Regions from separate parts of the Halomonas kalidii genome, predicted to be linked through region 2. Evidence: predicted binding sites of a transcription regulator. Region 2 holds the regulator's gene; each other region holds the start of a gene.

Evidence for each region. The regulator PhoB, encoded in region 2, activates phosphate uptake and scavenging genes when phosphate is short. The targets are predictions, from matches to a motif close to TGTCATANNNNTGTCANA.
Region 1: the regulator PhoB is predicted to act here: its motif matches at 2,898-2,915, upstream of QLQ85_RS18220 (DUF6482 family protein).
Region 3: the regulator PhoB is predicted to act here: its motif matches at 4,040-4,057, upstream of phbB (acetoacetyl-CoA reductase).

What each region holds. Positions count from the first base shown of each region.
Region 1 covers NZ_JASCQN010000051.1:345,633-351,721, forward strand. Annotated here, with positions in the region: gene QLQ85_RS18205 (carbohydrate porin) at 1-949, shown strand, start outside; gene dnaB (replicative DNA helicase) at 1,123-2,511, shown strand; gene QLQ85_RS18215 (hypothetical protein) at 2,579-2,872, shown strand; gene QLQ85_RS18220 (DUF6482 family protein) at 3,021-3,323, shown strand; gene hemH (ferrochelatase) at 3,535-4,629, shown strand; gene QLQ85_RS18230 (Na+/H+ antiporter subunit G) at 4,657-5,049, opposite strand; gene QLQ85_RS18235 (K+/H+ antiporter subunit F) at 5,072-5,341, opposite strand; gene QLQ85_RS18240 (Na+/H+ antiporter subunit E) at 5,323-5,832, opposite strand; gene QLQ85_RS18245 (monovalent cation/H+ antiporter subunit D) at 5,829-6,089, opposite strand, start outside.
Region 2 covers NZ_JASCQN010000054.1:196,046-202,134, forward strand. Annotated here, with positions in the region: gene yccS (YccS family putative transporter) at 1-53, opposite strand, end outside; gene QLQ85_RS21425 (hypothetical protein) at 165-521, opposite strand; gene QLQ85_RS21430 (HU family DNA-binding protein) at 599-874, opposite strand; gene QLQ85_RS21435 (FAD-dependent oxidoreductase) at 1,103-2,263, opposite strand; gene QLQ85_RS21440 (chorismate--pyruvate lyase family protein) at 2,373-2,939, shown strand; gene ubiA (4-hydroxybenzoate octaprenyltransferase) at 2,977-3,873, shown strand; gene phoB (phosphate regulon transcriptional regulator PhoB) at 3,961-4,650, shown strand; gene phoR (phosphate regulon sensor histidine kinase PhoR) at 4,652-5,989, shown strand.
Region 3 covers NZ_JASCQN010000036.1:9,671-15,759, forward strand. Annotated here, with positions in the region: gene QLQ85_RS10340 (hypothetical protein) at 1-230, opposite strand, end outside; gene QLQ85_RS10345 (hypothetical protein) at 280-714, opposite strand; gene QLQ85_RS10350 (MalY/PatB family protein) at 786-1,964, shown strand; gene QLQ85_RS10355 (tetratricopeptide repeat protein) at 1,989-2,924, opposite strand; gene QLQ85_RS10360 (DUF3750 domain-containing protein) at 3,005-3,775, shown strand; tRNA gene QLQ85_RS10365 (tRNA-Met) at 3,865-3,941, opposite strand; gene phbB (acetoacetyl-CoA reductase) at 4,134-4,880, shown strand; gene QLQ85_RS10375 (DUF349 domain-containing protein) at 4,994-6,089, opposite strand, start outside.

The DNA of each region.
Region 1 (6,089 bases), on a different contig from region 2:
CCTGCCGAGCTTTACCGGCGTCTTCGAGAACGCCTCGATCTGGGCCGGCAAGCGCTTCGACCGCGACAACTTCGACATCCACTGGCTCGACAGCGACTTCATCTTCCTGGCCGGTACCGGTGCCGGTATCTACGACATGCAGCTGGCCGACAACTGGAAGTCCAACCTCTCGCTCTATGGTCGCAGCTTCAGCGACTTCCCCGTGACACGCGAGTCGCCGGGGGATGACAGCGGCGACACCGACAACCTGATCCTGACCTCCAACAACTACTTCGGCAACTGGCAGTGGATGGTCAGCGGCATGTCCGCCGCCGACAACGAGGAACGCCTGCTCGACAGCGGCGATACCGCGGCCGACAGCGGTTTCCACACCATGGTGGCCTACCATGGCGACAGCTTCTTCGGCCTCGGCGAGGGCAACTTCAAGGCCGCGGTGATCCATGGCCAGGGCCTGGGCGGCGAGACCAAGGGCATCGGCTCCAATGGCTCGCTCACCGAGGACGCTACCTCCACCCGGGTCGGCCTCTACGGCACCACCTACCTCGCGCCGAGCTGGCGCGTGGCGCCGGCGATCCTCGCCGAGACCAGCGAGGACCGCTTCGTCGAGGGCGACCAGTACGACTGGGCGACCCTCAACGTGCGCCTGGCCAACGAGCTGACCGAGAACTTCGAGATGCAGTACGAGGCCAGCTACCAGTGGATGGACCTCGATCCCCAGGGCTTCGGCGGCAACAACGCCGTGGAGGGCGACTACACCAAGTTCACCATCGCCCCGACCTTCAAGCCCGAGGTGGGCGGTTTCTGGAAGCGCCCGGAGGTCCGCCTCTTCGCCTCCTGGAGCGACTGGGACGACGAGCTCAACGACTACAGCGACGGTGACGCCTTCGGCAGCGACGGCTTCACCGGCAGCCAGTGGACCTTCGGCGTCCAGACCGAAGTCTGGTTCTGACGCCCCTGGCCCGGCGTCTGCCGGGCCATGCCCGCTGTTTCGATCCTTGCCCGCGCCCGGTCTCGAGCGCGGGTTTTTGCCGCTCCGTGAGTGCTTGCCGTTCGGGGAGTGTAGGGTGGTGCCGGCCCTTCGGGTAGAATGTCCCGGCCCGTTCCCCTGAAGGTTGCCATGTCATGAACGACACCCTCGAGCTCGATCAGGAAACCGCCGCCCTCAAGGTGCCCCCGCACTCGCTGGAGGCCGAACAGTCGGTGCTCGGCGGCCTGATGCTCGACAATCAGGCCTGGGACAGCATTGCCGACCGGCTCGTGGCGGACGACTTCTATCGCTACGAGCACCGCCTGATCTTCAACGTCATGATCGGCCTGTCCGAGGGGGCACGTCCGATGGACGTGGTGACCCTCTCCGAGGCCCTCGAGGGGCGCGACCAGCTCGACACCGTGGGTGGGCTGGCCTATCTGGCCGAACTGGCCCGCAACACTCCCTCGGCGAGCAACATCCGCGCCTATGCCGATATCGTTCGCGAGCGCGCGACCCTGCGCAAGCTGATCCGCGCCGCCAGCCAGATCGCCGACGGTGCCTTCAGCCCCCAGGGCCGGCCCGCCGACGAGCTGGTCGACGAAGCCGAGCGGCTGGTGTTCCAGATCAGCGAGGAGCGCCCCAAGTCGGGCGGCCCCATCGGCATGAGCGAGCTGCTGGCCAAGGCGGTGGACCGTATCGACGAGCTGTTCAACATGCAGGGCGAGATGACCGGGCTGTCCACCGGCTTCCGCGATCTGGACGAGATGACCTCGGGGCTGCAGCCCTCGGACCTGGTGATCATCGCCGGGCGCCCCTCCATGGGCAAGACCACCTTCGCGATGAATCTGGTGGAGCATGCCGTGATCGCCAGCGAGAAGCCGGTGATGGTGTTCTCCATGGAGATGCCCGCCGAGTCGCTGATGCTGCGGATGCTCTCGTCACTCGGGCGCATCGACCAGACCCGGGTGCGTACCGGCCAGCTCGAGGACGAGGACTGGCCACGGCTCACCTCGGCGGTGAACCTGCTCAAGGACAAGCAGCTGTTCATCGACGACACTGCGGCACTCTCGCCCAACGAGATGCGTTCGCGGCTGCGCCGGGTGGTGCGTGAGCATGGCAACATGTCGCTGGTCATGATCGACTACCTGCAGCTGATGCAGATCCCCGGCTTCTCCGAGAACCGCACCGGCGAGATCTCGGAGATCTCGCGCTCTCTCAAGGGGTTGGCCAAGGAGTTCGGCTGTCCGGTGATCGCGCTCTCCCAGCTCAACCGCTCGCTGGAGCAGCGGCCCAACAAGCGCCCGGTGATGTCGGACCTGCGGGAATCGGGCGCCATCGAGCAGGACGCCGACATCATCGCCTTCGTCTATCGTGACGAGGTCTACAATCCGGACAACCCCGACAACCAGGGGCTGGCCGAGCTGATCATCGGCAAGCAGCGTAACGGCCCCATCGGGGCCGTGCACATGGCCTTCATCGGCAAGTACACGCGCTTCGAGGACCTGGCACCGGACAGCTACGGCGGGGGCTTCGGCGAGTAGGTGGACCTTGAGTCCGGCCTCCGGCCCCGTATAATGCCGACCCCTCGACCACAGTGAAGGAGGCAGCATGGCAGGCGGATTCCGACGCGGCAATCGCCGTCGTACCCCGAAACTCGAAGCCCGCGGCGAGCTCCAGGCAATGGAGCGGGAAGGCCCCTTCAAGGAGTGGCTGGGCATGCCCGATCTCTACCGTTACCAGCTCACGGTGGACGGCGAGAGCTACAGCTACCAGACCGAGGACGCCGAACTGCCGGTGCAGGTCGGCGACCGGGTGGTGTTCCGCTACAAGGAGACCAAGGCCGGCAAGTGGGTCGACCGCAACTCCCTGGGCAAGGCCATCGACCCCTCCGAGTACCGATGAGTCTGGAACCTGACGGGGCGGTCAGGGTCATATTACGGTAACGTCGGGTACACGACACCGTCATCGGGCGCAGCCATGCTGTGCCCAATTTGTATCCGTCATCCGCAATGCGACGCCTGAACACGTCGCCAGTGAGTTGGAGGGAACCATGGAATTCAATGACCTCAAGGCCTTCGTGGCGCACCACGACAATTTCGAGATCCGCGTGATCGGCCACACCGGCAGCCATGTCTATCAGGTGGAGCTGGAAGACGTGGAGGGTACTCGCCACATGTTGACCCGCGCCGGCAAGCCGGTGCTGTTCCGCACCCTCGAGGATGTCTATCTGGAGCTCAACCGTGCCGGCATTCACCGTGCCTATCTGGTGCAGCATGTGCCCCATGACGAGGTGATCGGCCGTGAAGCCCACTACCGGGATCCCCTCACCGCGCGCATGCCCCTGGTGTTCTGACCCTCGCTCCTCCCCTTGTCGCTGCCCATCGTGCTTCCCGGAGGTACTGGCGGTATGCGAGTGTGCTGCGCTCGCATGCCGGGCCGGCTCGTGTAGCTGACCTCAAGCTGTACAAATCGAGTCGATAGTACAACTTTATCCGCCCTCCTCGTGCGCCGCCTGATAGACTGTCGCCACGCCCGTCAGCCAACGATCAGGAGGAGCACTGCGCATGACCACCCGTCAACTGGAGCAGGAACGGTTCGGACTGGACAGGCCCGGCAGTGGACGCCTGGCCCAGGCTCCGGCCGACCATCCGCCGGTGCCGCAGCGGAAGGTAGGGGTGCTGCTGGCCAACCTCGGCACGCCGGATGCCACCGACTACTGGTCGATGCGGCGCTACCTCGGCGAGTTTCTCTCCGACAAGCGCGTGGTCGACTATCCGAGCTGGAAATGGCAGCCACTGCTGCAGTTGATCATCCTCTCGCGGCGGCCCTTCAAGTCGGGTGAGGCCTATCGCGGCATCTGGAACAACGAGCGGGACGAGAGCCCGCTGTTGACCATCACCCGCGACCAGACCCGCAAGGTGGCCGAGGGGCTGCACGAGGCCCATGGCGATCGGGTGGTGGTCGACTTCTGCATGCGCTACGGCAATCCCTCCACCGACAGCGTGCTGCGCCGGATGCAGGCCCAGGGGTGCGAGAGGATCCTGTTCTTCCCGCTCTACCCCCAATACGCCTCGCCGACCACCGCCACGGCCAACGACCAGGCCTTCCGCACCCTGATGAAGCTCAAGTGGCAGCCCGCCCTGCGTACCGCGCCGGCCTACTTCGATCACCCGGCCTATATCGGTGCACTGGCCAACTCGGTGCGCGAGGCCTATGACGCGGCCGGGGCGCCTCCGGAGGTGCTGGTGGCCTCCTACCACGGTGTTCCCAAGCGCTTCCTGATGGAAGGTGATCCCTATCACTGCCAGTGCCAGAAGACCACTCGGCTGCTCAAGGAGCGCCTGGGCTGGGGCGATGACGCCATCGTCACCGCCTTCCAGTCGAAGTTCGGGCCCGAGGAGTGGGTGGGGCCGGCCACCGTGGAGCACGTGGCCGAGCTGGCCCGCCAGGGTCGCAAGCACATCGCGGTGATCTCGCCGGCCTTTTCGGCCGACTGCGTGGAGACCCTCGAGGAGATCAACGAGGAGATCAAGGCGAGTTTCCTGGCCGCCGGAGGTGAGCGGTTCACCTACATTCCCTGTCTCAACGACCGCGACGACCATATCGCCGCGCTGTTGGCGATCATCGGGAACGAGCTGGCCGGCTGGGTCGAGCCGTAAGCACCCGGGGCGGCCGGGGGTGGCCCCTCAGCCGTGCCCCCGTTCGGGGTGGGGCACCGGTCGATCGCCGATCTCCTCGTCGCGCAGCTCCGGCGGCCGGCCGCCGGTGTGGTCCTCGTGGCGCAACTGCAGGTGCAGCCCGGTCTTGGCCAGCAGGTGGGCGCTGACCGGGGCGGTGATGAACAGGAACAGGGTGATCAGCATCTCCTGGATGTCGGGCTTGCCTTCGGTGACCCAGAAGTAGAGCATCGAGGCGATCAGCATGCAGCCGATACCCAGGGTGGTGGCCTTGGTGGGGCCGTGCAGGCGCATGTAGAAGTCGCGCAGGTGGGCCATGCCCAGCGAGCCGATGAAGGCGAAGGCTCCGCCGGCGACCAGAAAGAAGGCGATCACGCCCTCGAGAATCACGTAATGGATCATCTTCCCTCCCTCCTCGGCGCGACTACTCGATGATGTCGCCGCGCAGCAGGTATTTGCAGACCGCCACGGTGCTGATGAAGCCGAGCATGGCGATCAGCAGCGCCGACTCGAAGTAGGTCTTGGTGTTGAGCCACAGCCCCATCAGCACGATCAGCGCGATGGAGTTGATGTACATGGTGTCCAGCGCCAGCAGGCGGTCGGGCATGTCCGGGCCCACGGTGAGGCGATAGACATTCAGCAGCAGGGCCATGACCACCAGGGCCAGGCTGATCTTCAGCGCGATGTCGAGCATTCGTAGATCTCCTTGAGCGGCTGCTCGTAGCGTTCGCGGATATGCGCGATGAGTGCCTCCTCGTCCTCCACGTTCAGGGCGTGGATCAGCAGTGTCTTGCCGTCCATGCGCAGGTTGGCCGATACCGTGCCGGGGGTCAGGCTGATGGTGTTGGCAAGCAGGGTGACCGTGAAGCGGTCTTCCAGCATCAGCGGGTATTCCACGAAGTGCGGGCGCAGGCGTCGCCACGGGTTGATGATCAACCAGGCGACCTCGAGGTTGGCGATGATGATGTCACCCAGGACCCGCAGCACGAAGCGCAGCAGCAGCCAGGGCCTGGCGACATGGGGCTGGGCGTCCCAGAAACGTGAGGTGGCCAGTGGGATCGTGACCGCGAGCAGCGTGCCCAGCAGGATATGGCCGAAGGCCAGGCTGCGCACCAGCAGCAGCCAGACGACCAGCAGCAGGATCGACAGCAGGGGGGTCGGGAGCCAGGGGCGGGGGCGGATCATGGGGCGTCTCCGGCAGTGGGCAGGAGCGAGTCGATGAGGATCGCCGGGCGCGCCAGCTGGTCGGCGGTGGCGCGGGTGTACTCGCTGACCGGACCGGCCAGGACCACCAGCAGCGGCGAGGCGCCCAGCAGCCAGGCGATCCCGAACCAGCGATACCGTGACAGCGGCTCGCCCGCGGGGTCGCCCCGGCTGCGCCAGAACAGGGTAGAGCCGGCACGTGACAGGGCGATCAGCGTGAATAGCCCGGTGACCAGCAG
Region 2 (6,089 bases):
GGCTCCAGGGTCCAGAGGTGTCGCAGGGCTTGGGAGAGGGGAGTCGACGGCATACGTTCCGGTCGTGGCGGTCAGCGCGAGGGCGAGCGCCGCAGAAATCAGACGTTAGTATAAGCCACTACGGCGTGTCGCGGGGACCGAGCCGTACGCTGTCCGCTCCTCGCCTAGAGATGCCTGAGCAGCTTCTGCAGTTTCTGCAGGTCGCCGGAGTCGCCGACCAGACGCACCTTGCCGGCGATCATGCCGTCGAGGAACGCCTGCTGGGTGGGCTTCTTCATGATCCTGAGGGCCGTGGCCTCGTCCTCGAAACGCAGCTCGAGATCGAGATCCACCGGCAGCCCCGCCCCCGCCCGGATCCCGCGGGGCGACATGCGGTAGAAGCGGGCGACGGAGAGATCCTCGGTGGCGATGCCCCAGTCGAGGCCTCGCATTTCGGTGAGCAGTTCGCGGAAGCGGGGCTTGCGGCGCAGGGCGCGCTTGAGCAGCAGTCCCAGCAGCCAGAGCATCAGTCGCAGCTTCATGTCGGTTCCGCCGCCCGGGGGGTGAAGGGGGATCGGCCTGCGGCCCGCGTTTCCGCGGGCCGTTGTATAGCACCGCCTTACTTGGCGACGGCGTCCTTGAGCCCCTTGCCCGGCTTGAAGGCCACGGTCTTGCTGGCCGGAATCTTGAGCGGGGCTCCGGTCTGGGGGTTCTTGCCGGTCCGAGCGGCACGCTCGCGTACGGTGAAAGTACCGAAACCGATCAACGAGACATCCTGTCCCTGGGACACGCTGCCGGTGATCTCGTCGAGGATGACGTTGAGCACCTGGCTCGCCTTGTCCTTGGAGAGATCGGCACGCTCGGCAATCGCCGCAGCGAGTTCTGGTTTACGCATACAGCCCTCCTGGTATTGGCTTGAGTCCCGACGAAATCGCTCGCCGGTGTTGTTGTTGATATCTGAGTCGATGAAACCCTGCTCCTGCATCACTCGCATGCGGCCTCCCCGCAACACTCGCCTTCGCCACGGGCGACGGGCCCACGGGATGACGACATGCGAATGACACCTACCAGCAACGGTGCAGCAGACCCGGCCAGATCGCCGGAGGCGCCGTCGTTGACGACACTAGCCTAGCAACGGCGGGGCCGCCCGCGCCAGTTCGACTTTCCGACGGACGCAGGCTCCTGTCAACGCAAAACCGATCAAACGTCCGTCCTCGGCCTCGGCGAAGGCGGCCAGATCGCCGCCTTGGCCCTCGATGCGCCAGCGTGCCGGCGCTCGCGTGGGCGGCAGCGCCACCACCGGCAGCAACGGCGTCTTGACCAGCACCGGCCAGGCCCCATAGGCCACCGGCGTGGGGGTCCCGGCAAGGGTCCTGGCCAGGGCCTTGGCACCGGCCTGCAGCGGCAGGACGAACATCGCGTTGATCCCGTCGACGCAGGCCACGTCGCCCAGCGCAAAGATCCCCCGGGCCGAGGTGGCGAGCAGGCGGTCGGTATGGATCCCCTTGACACCGACCTCGAGGCCTGCGGCCTCGGCCAGGGCGGCACGCGGCCGCAAGCCGGTGGCCACCAGCACCAGGTCGGCCTCGAGCCGGCTACCGTCGTCCAGTGCCAGCCCGACCTCGCTGCCCAGCGTCTCGAATGCGGCCAGGGTGCGTCCCAGGCGAAGGCGCATGCCGGCGCCGGCGAAGGCCTCGCCCAGGGCCCGGCCCAGCGGCTCCGGCAACAGCCGTGGCAAGGGAGCACGCTCCGGCGCCACGAGGCTCACCCGATGGCCGCCGGCGATCAGGTCGTTGGCGAACTCGCAGCCCACCAGGCCGACACCGACGATCGCCACCCGTGCCGGGCGGCCGAGTGCCGTCAAGGCGGCGTGAAAGCCCCGGTAGTCGTCCAGGTCGTTGATGGTGAAGATGCGATCGTGCAGCGCCTGGGGAATATCGAAGGGCAGTGCCGGGGCCGCCCCGGTGGCCAGCACCAGCTCGCTCCAGGCCAGCGTCTCGGCGCCGATGCTCAGGGTACGGGCCCGTGGCTCGATGGCATCGACCCGGGTATGGGTGCGCACCACGGCCCCCAGCCGGTCGGCCACTTCCAGCGCCGAGCGAGTCGCCAGGCGCTCCGGGGGCAGATGCTTGGCGAAGCCGGTGGAGAGCAGCGGCTTCGAGTAGTCGTCGCCACCGTCGGCGGTGATCAGGGTGACGGGGCGCTCGGCGTCCAGGGCCCGCAACTGGCGGAGCAGGCCGAAGCCCGCCATGCCGGAGCCGATGATGGTGAGGGGTGCGCTCATGGAATTCCTTGCACGATTGCCGCCGGACGCTTGCGCCGGGCTGCCACAGGGAAGCGTGTCGGAACGACATGTTACACTATGCGCCCCCCGGCCGACCTGGATAGACAACGTGACGCGGAGCGACCCGGTGCACGACGACCAGACGCCCGAGACCCGCCCCCCTCCCGGCTGGCGGCCCCTGGCGGCGGCCCGTCCGGCGATGAGCCCCGACTGGTGGCGGTGGGTCGCCTCACGCGACTCCCTCACCGCGCGCTTGATCGCCGCCGGCGGCGAGCGGCGCTTCCGGGTCCGGCTGCTCGACCAGCGGCTGATTCGCCCCCGGCACGACGAGGCCCGGGTACTGGGCCTTCCCTACCCCCGCCTTGCCTGGTGCCGCGAGGTCGCGCTCTGCCTCGACGGGCACCCCTGGGTGGTGGCCCGCTCGGTGGCACCGTTGGCCCGGTTGCGTGGCCAACGCCTCGAGCGGCTCGGCGAGCGTTCGCTGGGCAGCTGGCTGTTCCGCCAGCCGGGCCTGGAGCGCAGCCCCATCGAGATCACCGCCGCACCGCCGCCCTTCCATGCGGCCAGCGGCCCCTGGGGGCGACGCTCGGTGTTCCGCCACGGCCGCTTCGCGGTCCTGGTGCAGGAGTTCTTTCTCGAGCGCATGGCAGATGACCTGGGGCTGCCTTCGCGCTAGGCTCCGTGGCAGCCAAACCGGATATCACGAGGACGAGATGGACCGATCCCTGATGCGCCCCAAGGGCCTGGCCCGAGTGCCCGACTTCCTGCACCTGACGCGCCTCGACCGCCCGATCGGCACCTGGCTGCTGATGTGGCCCACCCTCTGGGCCCTGTGGTTCGCCGCCGAGGGCGTGCCCGGCCGCGACGTGCTGCTGATCTTCGTCGCCGGGGTCTACCTGATGCGTGCCGCCGGCTGTGTGGTCAACGACTATGCCGACCGCCACTTCGACGGCCACGTCAAGCGCACCAGGCACCGCCCCCTGGCCACCGGGCGTATCAGCGAGGGCGAGGCCCAGGCGCTGTTCCTGCTCCTGGTGATCGCCGCCTTCGTGCTGGTCTGGTTCACCAACCCGTTCACCGTGATGCTCTCTCTGGTGGGCGTGGTGCTGGCCTTCATCTACCCCTTCATGAAGCGCTACACCCACCTGCCGCAGCTGTTCCTGGGCGCCGCCTTCTCCTGGGCGATCCCCATGGCCTTCGGCGCGGTGCTGGGACGGGTCCCGGCCGAGGCCTGGCTGCTGTTCCTCGCCAACGTGGCCTGGACCGTGGCCTACGACACCGAATACGCCATGGTCGACCGCGACGACGACCTGAAGATCGGCATCAAGTCCACCGCCGTGCTGTTCGGCCACGCCGACCGGCTGATGATCGGCCTGCTGCAGGGGCTGACGCTGGTGTTGCTGGGCTGGGCCGGCTCACGCCTGGCGCTGGGCGGCTTCTTCTGGGTGGGGCTGGCGGCCATGGCGGCGACCTTCATCCATCAGCAGTTCCTGATCCGTCACCGGGATCGCGAGCGCTGCTTCCAGGCCTTCCTCAACAACCACTGGTCGGGCCTGGTGGTGTTCGCCGGTATCGCGCTCAGCCTCTGGCCGGCGCTGGAGGGCGGCTGAGCCTGGCGCGGCACGGCACTGTCACGTTATTGTCACAAGGACATGCTGTCATCGTCATCGACCCGTCATTGACCACGAGGCCCCGGGATGACCGCCAAGACCGTTCTGATCGTCGATGATGAAGCACCGATCCGCGAGATGATCGCGGTGGCACTGGAGATGGCCGACTATCGCGTGCTCGAGGCCGACAACGCCCAGGCCGCCCACGCCATGGTCGTCGACCACCAGCCCGACCTGCTGCTGCTCGACTGGATGATGCCCGGCACCAGCGGCATCGAGCTCGCCAGGCGCCTCAAGCGCGAGGAGGCCACCGCCGAGTTGCCGATCATCATGCTCACCGCCAAGGGCGAGGAGGACAACAAGATCCAGGGCCTCGAAGCCGGCGCCGACGACTACATCACCAAGCCCTTCTCGCCGCGGGAGCTGGTGGCGCGCCTCAAGGCCGTGCTGCGTCGCTCCACGCCGCGGGGCGTGGAGGATCCGGTGGAGGTCGACGGACTGCTGCTCGACCCGGTCAGCCACCGGGTCAGTTCCGCCGGCCGCGCCCTGGAGATGGGGCCCACCGAGTACCGCCTGCTGCAGTTCTTCATGACCCATCAGGAGCGCGCCTACACTCGCAGTCAGCTGCTCGACCAGGTGTGGGGCGGCAATGTCTATGTCGAGGAGCGTACCGTGGACGTGCATATCCGCCGCCTGCGCAAGGCACTGGGCGACGCCCACCAGCATCTGATCCAGACCGTGCGCGGCACCGGCTACCGTTTCTCCGCCAAGGGTTGACGTGCGCCCCTGGAGCCGTGAACTCTGGCGCCTGGGCCTGCTCGCCGGCATCGGCGCCCTGGCAGGCTGGACGTTCTCGGCCCCCGGCCTCGGACTCGCCGCCGGCCTGGCCCTCTGCCTGCTCCACCACCTGCGCCAACTGCACGCCCTGCGCACCTGGCTGACCCACAACCCCCATGCCGATCCCCCCGCCGCCAGCGGCCTGTGGGGCGAGCTGTTCGACCGCCTCTACCGTTACCAGAAGGGCCAGCGCCTCACCCAGAGCCGGCTGCGCAGCACCCTCAAGCGCATCCAGGAATCCTCCGAGGCGATGCACGACAGCGTGGTGATGCTCGACCGTCACGGCGATCTGGAGTGGTGGAACAGTGCCGCCACACGGATGCTCGGCCTGGAGGCCGCCCACGACCGTGGCCAGCACGTCACCAACCTGATCCGCGACCCGCGCTTCGTCGACTACTTCCACGCCCGCGATTACCGCGAGCCGTTGACCCTGCCCTCGCCGATCGACGAACGGCTGATCCTGCAGTTCCAGATCACCCTCTACGGCGACGACGAGCGGCTGCTGATGGCCCGCGACATCACCCGCCTGCACCGCCTGGAGGAGATGCGCCGCGATTTCGTGGCCAACGTCTCCCATGAGCTGCGAACGCCCCTGACCGTGCTGACCGGCTATCTGGAGACCTACCACGACCTGGTCGAGGGCCTCCCTCCGCGCCTGGTCCGCGGCCTGTCCCGGATGCAGGAGCAGACCACGCGCATGCAGAACCTGGTCAACGACCTGTTGCTGCTCTCGCGGCTGGAGATCGACCAGGGCGGCGACGACCACGCGCCCCTGGCCATGGACACCCTGCTGGAGAGCGTACGCCGCGATGCCGAGGCGCTCTCCGCCGGGCGCCAGCGAATCACCGTGGAGGTCGAGGAAACGCGGCGACTGATCGGCAGCGAGCAGGAGATCCGCAGCTCCATCTCCAACCTCGCCTTCAACGCCGTGCGCTACACCCCCGAGGGGTGCCGGGTCACCCTGCGCTGGAGGCCCCACCCCCAGGGCGCCTGCCTGGAGGTGGAGGACGACGGCGACGGCATCGACCCGGTGCATCTCCCCCGGCTCACCGAACGCTTCTACCGGGTCGACAAGGGGCGCAGCGCCGCCAGCGGCGGCACCGGCCTGGGCCTGGCCATCGTCAAGCACGTGCTGTTGCGCCACGACGCCCGCCTGGAGATCGACTCCCGCCCCGGCCACGGCGCCCTGTTCCGCTGCGTTTATCCGGCCGCCCGCCTGGCGGCACCCGCCGCCGTCGCCCCGGCCAGTCCACGCGGCTCGCTCGATCCCGCGCCCTAGGCACCCTCGCTGTCGCCGTGGTGGCTACTTGTGTATGATCCGAGTATAGGCTTGTTTTTTATCGATTTTCCGAAAGGGCCCATGGCGTGCCATGGGCAGG
Region 3 (6,089 bases), on a different contig from region 2:
AGCGCGAGGGTGGCGGTGAAGCCCGCCAGGGTATGCACGGCGCTCTCGGCGGCGAAGGTCGGCGAGAGCTCCAGGCCGATGAAGAACAGCGCGATGGCGGTGCCCAGCGGGTAGCCGGCGAGCAGCCCGGCGACGCGCGGGCTGACGCGCACGGCGATGGCGCCGAGCCCCAGCACCATGCCGATGGAGACCAGCAGCTTGGCCAACTGCCAGCTCAGGGGAACATCCATAGATGGTTCCTTATCGTTCGGGGATACGCCCCGAGGCCGCCTGGCTCTATCAGACCAGGCGCAGGCCCTGCCGGTCGGTCCATGCCGCCTTGAGGGCGGCCGCCAGGGGCTCGCGCAGATGCTCGGGCAGGGCGCCTTCGGCGGCCTCGAAACCGTCGAAGTCGCGGTTGCGCAGCCAGCAGTAGGCCCAGGCGCAGGCCTCGTCGTCGCCCTCGGGCACCGGCCGCGCCGGCATCTGCACCAGCAGGAAGGTGGCGGTGCGGGCCGCCCACAGGGGAATGGCGTCGCCGGCATCGGGTTCGCTCCAGGCGACCAGGGTGGCACCGCTCGGGGTGGCCTCGGGGTCGCCGAGCTTGGCCACCCTGGCGGTCTCGGCGAGGATCAGCGCCAGGCGGTCGGTCTCGGCCTGGCCCAAACGTAGCCACTGGCCGACCAGCGCCGGCAATCCGCGGCGTACCTTGGCATAGAAGCCGCTTTGCGGCATGGTCTCGTTCATCTGATGGTTGTCCCGATTTGGCTGTCCTGACTGGGGCGTTGCGACTGGAGAGAGTACGCATGGAGTATGATTTTGCCACGCCTGTGGAGCGTCGCCACCCGCAGGGCGGCGACTGGCCGTCGCAGAAGTGGCATCACTACGGCGACGAGGTGCTGCCGCTGTGGGTCGCCGACATGGATTTCGCCTCGCCCCCGGAGGTGGTCGAGGCGCTGCGTGCCCGGGTCGACCATGGCGTCTACGGCTACGGCCTGGTGCCCGACTCGCTGCGCCACACCCTGTGTGCCTGGAGCGCCAGGCACTACGGCTGGACGATCGAGCCGGAGTGGCAGCTGTGGCTGCCCGGCGTGGTACCCGCCCTGCACCTGGCGAGCCTGGCGCTGACCGAGCCGGGCGACGGCGTGCTGACGGTGACCCCCATCTATCCGCCCTTTCTCAAGGTGGCCGAGCGCACCGGCCGGCTGCCCCAGCGGGCGGCGATGCGTGCGCCCGCCTCGCCGGGCGAGCCCTGGTGCCTCGATCTCGAGGCGCTGGAAGCCGCCATCACCCCCGAGACACGCCTGCTGCTCTGGTGCCAGCCTCACAACCCCACCGGGCGGGTCTGGACGCGGGAGGAGCTGGCCGGGCTCGCCGCGCTGGTCGCGCGCCACGACCTGCTGGTGGTTTCCGACGAACTGCACTGCGATCTGCTGCTCGACGAGGGGGCTCGCCACCGTCCGCTGGCGGCGGCCTTCCCGGAACTTGCCTCGCGCATCCTGACGCTGTGGGCGCCGTCGAAGACCTTCAACCTGGCGGGGCTCACCACCGCCTGTGCGGTGATTCCCGATGCCGGCCTGCGGCGGCGCTTTGCCGCCATGGTGCGCGGCCTGCAGCCGGACGGCAACGTCCTGGGGCTGGTGGCCGCCGAGGCGGCCTATGCCCGGGGCGACCCCTGGCGGCGGGCGCTGCTCGAGGTGCTGCGCGGCCATCGCCGGACCCTGGTGGAGCGGGTGGCGCAGTGGCCCGGCGTGGCCATGAGCCCGCCGGAATCGACCTACCTGGCCTGGCTCGACCTGCGCCGGGCGCACGGCCTGGCAGGGCATGACGGCTCGCCCAAGCAGGCGCTGCTGGAGCGGGCCGGGGTGGCGCTCTCGGAGGGGGCGGACTTCGGCTGGCCTGGCTTCGTGCGGCTCAACTTCGGTACCACCGCCTCCCAGCTGGACACGGCACTGGAGCGCCTCGACCGGGTGCTGAGGGACTGACCCCAGGACGTGCCCCGCGGTTGTTCAGTAGAGCTGTGCGAAGAGCTTGCGGCGATAGGTGACTGTCAGTGGGTGATCGGCGCCCAGGGCGTCGAAGACCCGCAGCAGGGTCTTGCGCGCGGCGTCGTCGCCGTAGGCGCGGTCGGTCTTCATCAGCGTCAGCAGTGACTCCAGGCCGACCTCGTAGTCGCCATCGGCGACCTGGCGCAGGGCGCGCTGGAAGCGTGCCTCGCTGTCGTCGCGGCCCTCGAGCGCCGCCAGCTCCGTCGCCGAGGGAGCCTCTTCGCCGAACTCGATGCTGGCACGCACCCCGCGGGCCGGGGCGGCGTCCCGCTCCTCCGGCGGCAGGTTGTCGAGCAGCGCCTTGGCATCCTCGGCCTTGCCCTCGGCCACCAGGGCGCGGGCGAGTTCCACCTGATAGGGGTAGTGCTGGGGGGCCTCCTGCACCAGTTGTTCGTAGAGCGCGCGGGCGGTGGCGGCGTCGCCGGCGGCGAGCGCCTCGGCGGCCTGTTCCTCGGGGCTCGGCGGCGCATCCTCCGGGGCCGGAAAGTAGCGGGCGAGCCATTCGCGGATCTGCTTCTCGGGCAGGGCGCCCTGGAAGTGGTCGACCAGGCCGCCCTGGCTGATCAGCTTGACGTCCGGCACCGAGCGCACGCCGAGTTGGGCGGCGATCTCCTGGTTCTCGTCGATGTTCAGCTTGGCGAGGATGAAGGTGCCCTGGTACTCACGGGCCAGCTTCTCGAGCACCGGCATCAGGTTCTTGCAGGGCTCGCACCAGGGTGCCCAGCAGTCGAGCAGCACCGGCACCTGCATGGAGAGCTCAAGCAGCTGCTGGATGTTCTCGCGGTCGACGTCGATGATCACCTCGGCATCCGGAAGGCCCGGTGCCGGAGCAGGGGTGTCGCCGGGGGCGGAGACGTCGGCGAGCGGCTCGCCGGTGCGGGGATCGACGATGGACATGGTCAGTGGCCTTGGGTCAGAGTGAATTTACTTCGGAGATGCGGGTGACGGGCCGGGACTTCAAGGGGAGCATGCCATCGATGGGACGAATCCTGTGCCTGGTGGCCGGCCTGGGGCTGGCATTGGCGCTGCTGCTGGCTGGCCCCCTGTGGATGCTGGGCACCGAGCGGAGCGATGGTGGCGGCCACTGGGCCTCGGCGAGCAGGGAGCCGGCAGGGCTGGCCCCGACGGCGCTGGAGGCTCCCGAGGCGGTGGTGCAAGTCTATGCGGCGCGCGCCTGGGGCTGGCGCGGCGCCTTCGGCGTGCACACCTGGATCGCCACGCGGGTGGCCGGCGCCGAAGCCTATCGCATGCATCACGTGATGAGCTGGCGTCGCCCGACGCTGGTCTCGCAGTCGACGGCCACGCCGGATCGTGCCTGGTACGGCAATGCCCCGGCGCTGCTGGCCGATTATCGCGGCGAGGCGGCCGCGGCGATGATCGCCGATATCGAGGCGGCCGTGGCGGCCTATCCGGCGCCGTCGAGCTATCGTGCTTGGCCTGGCCCCAACAGCAACACCTTCACCGCCTGGGTGGCCCGCGAGGTACCGGGGCTCGAGGTGGTGCTGCCGGTGACCGCGGTGGGCAAGGACTACCTGTTCGATGGTGTGCTGGCCGCGGCGCCGGGCGGGCGTGGCGCGACGGCCTCGCTGTGGGGGATGCTGGGATTGACCCTGGGACGTGACGAGGGGCTCGAGCTCAACCTGCTGGGACTGTCGCTGGGTATCGACGTGCGGCGCCCCGCGCTCAAGCTGCCGGGGGTCGGCCGGCTGGGCATGGCGCCGGTCATCAAGGGGGCGGAGGGGGGATGATAAGAGCCGAGCCCGACGAGCTACCGGAAGGTCTACCGTAGGCATGAAAAAGGCCAGAACCGGTTGGTTCTGGCCTTTCTCTTCGAAGATGGTAGCGGGGACCGGATTTGAACCGATGACCTTCGGGTTATGAGCCCGACGAGCTACCAGACTGCTCCACCCCGCATCAACGTGAGGCGCATTCTACGCTTTTTATGATGAGGGTCAAGAGGCGATTTCAAACGCTCGTCCGTGGCGCTTCTCGTGGTCCATACTGCCGGTGATTGTCATGAAGATGACAATCGGGAGAACAATACTGGCCTTGGGCCGTTCCCGGCCATGGTCAAGTCAAGCGTCATGAATATCAGGGAGGTAGTCAATGACCAACCAAGCACCCGTCGCCTGGGTCACCGGTGGTACCGGTGGTATCGGGACTGCGATCTGTCGTTCGCTGGCTGCCGAAGGCTTCACGGTGGTCGCCGGATATCACAACCCGGACAAGGCCAGAGCCTGGCTCGAGACCCAGAAGGCCGACGGCTACGAGAATATCGCGCTGTCCGGCATCGACCTCACCGATTACGATTCCTGCATGGCAGGGGTAAAGGAGATTCGCGAAACCCATGGACCCGTCAGTGTGCTGGTCAATTGTGCCGGCATCACCCGGGACGGCACCCTGAAGAAGATGACCGCCGAGCAGTGGCACGAGGTCATCGACACCAACCTCAACAGTGTCTTCAACACTTGCCGGAGCGTGATCGAGGACATGCTGGAGGTGGGCTACGGCCGCATCGTCAACATCTCCTCGATCAATGGCCGGAAGGGGCAGTTCGGCCAGGTCAACTACGCCGCCGCCAAGGCGGGCATGCACGGCCTGACCATGTCGCTGGCGCAGGAGACCGCCACCAAGGGGATCACCGTGAACACGGTGTCACCCGGTTACATCGCCACCGACATGATCATGAAGATCCCCGAGAAGGTGCGTGAAGCGATCCGCGAGACCATCCCGGTCAAGCGTTACGGGACTCCCGAGGAGATCGGTCGCCTGGTCGCCTTCCTCGCCGACCGGGAAGCCGGCTTCATCACCGGTGCCAACATCGACATCAACGGTGGCCAGTTCATGGGCTGATCGCCCGATCGCCGAGCCCGCCCCCGGCGATCCCGGCGGCGGGCAGCGTGGACTAGCAGAAAGCGCGAGGCCGCCGCCTCGCGCTTTCGCGTTCATGGCCTCGGCCGGGAGGCTCAGGGCGGGGGCAGGCGGGCCAGGTTCTCCAGCATGTGGTCGAATTCACCGACCTCCCGGGCCCAGAGGGCCGGTGGAACCGGTCCGGTGGCCAGCAGTTCGCGCAGCACGCCGTGGAGTTCCTCTGCCCGGGACGGTTCCCGCCCCAGGTTCTCGTTGAGGCGCTCGACCTGGATCGCCAGGCGCAGCGGGTCGTCGCGGTGGCTGACCCGGCCGACCGCGAGCAGCGAGAGATGCACCCGAAGGCGGGCGAGTTGCTCCTCGATTTCCGCCGGATCGCCGGGGTGGCGGCGTGCGGCATTGCGCCGGGCGTGGGCCAGGCGCATGTCCTCGGGCAGGGTCACCTCCGCCGGCGGCTCGACGTCGTGGCATCCCGACCCGGCCAGGCCGGCGGCATCGGCCTCCAGGTGGCGCGCCAGCAGCGGCTGGACGTCACGCCAGCGGTTCACCTCCTCGACCACCGCCAGGCGAGCCAGGCGCTCTCGGCGCGCCCGGATGATGCCCGACCAGCGCCGGCGCATGCCTTCGGTGCGGCGGCCGGAGGGCAGGGGCTCCAGGGCGGCTGCTTCCTGGATGGCACGCTCCAGCGCCTGGGCGTCACGGCTGTCGGCCGGGTGCCAGGCGTCGAGGCGGTCGATCAGTGCCTGCATCGCGTCCAGGCGCTCCCGGGCGTGTTGGGCGCGGTCGTCCCGTTCGGCCTCGCGGCTGGCGAAGATGCCGTCACACAGGCCGCGGAACTCTCGCCACAGCGCCTGCTCCTCGCCACGTGGGGCACGGCCCAACTCTCGCCATCGCCGCTGCAGCGCCTTGGCCTGCTCGGCACGGCGAGTGGCGGGCTGATCGCCCTCGAGCAGGGCCCGGGCCTGTGCGATCAGTTGACGCTTGGCCTCGGCGACCTCTTCGGCCCGGCGATCGATCAGTGCCTGCAACTCGTGACGGATGCGGGCGAAGCGGCGTCCGATGGCCTCGGCGTGGTCACGCGGGACGGGGGAGCTGAGGCGCCACTGCTCCCGCGCCTTGTCACGGATCTCGCGCAGCGCGTCCGGGTCGGCCTCGCTGGCGGGTTGGGCGAGCAGCGATTCGAGCTGCTCGCAG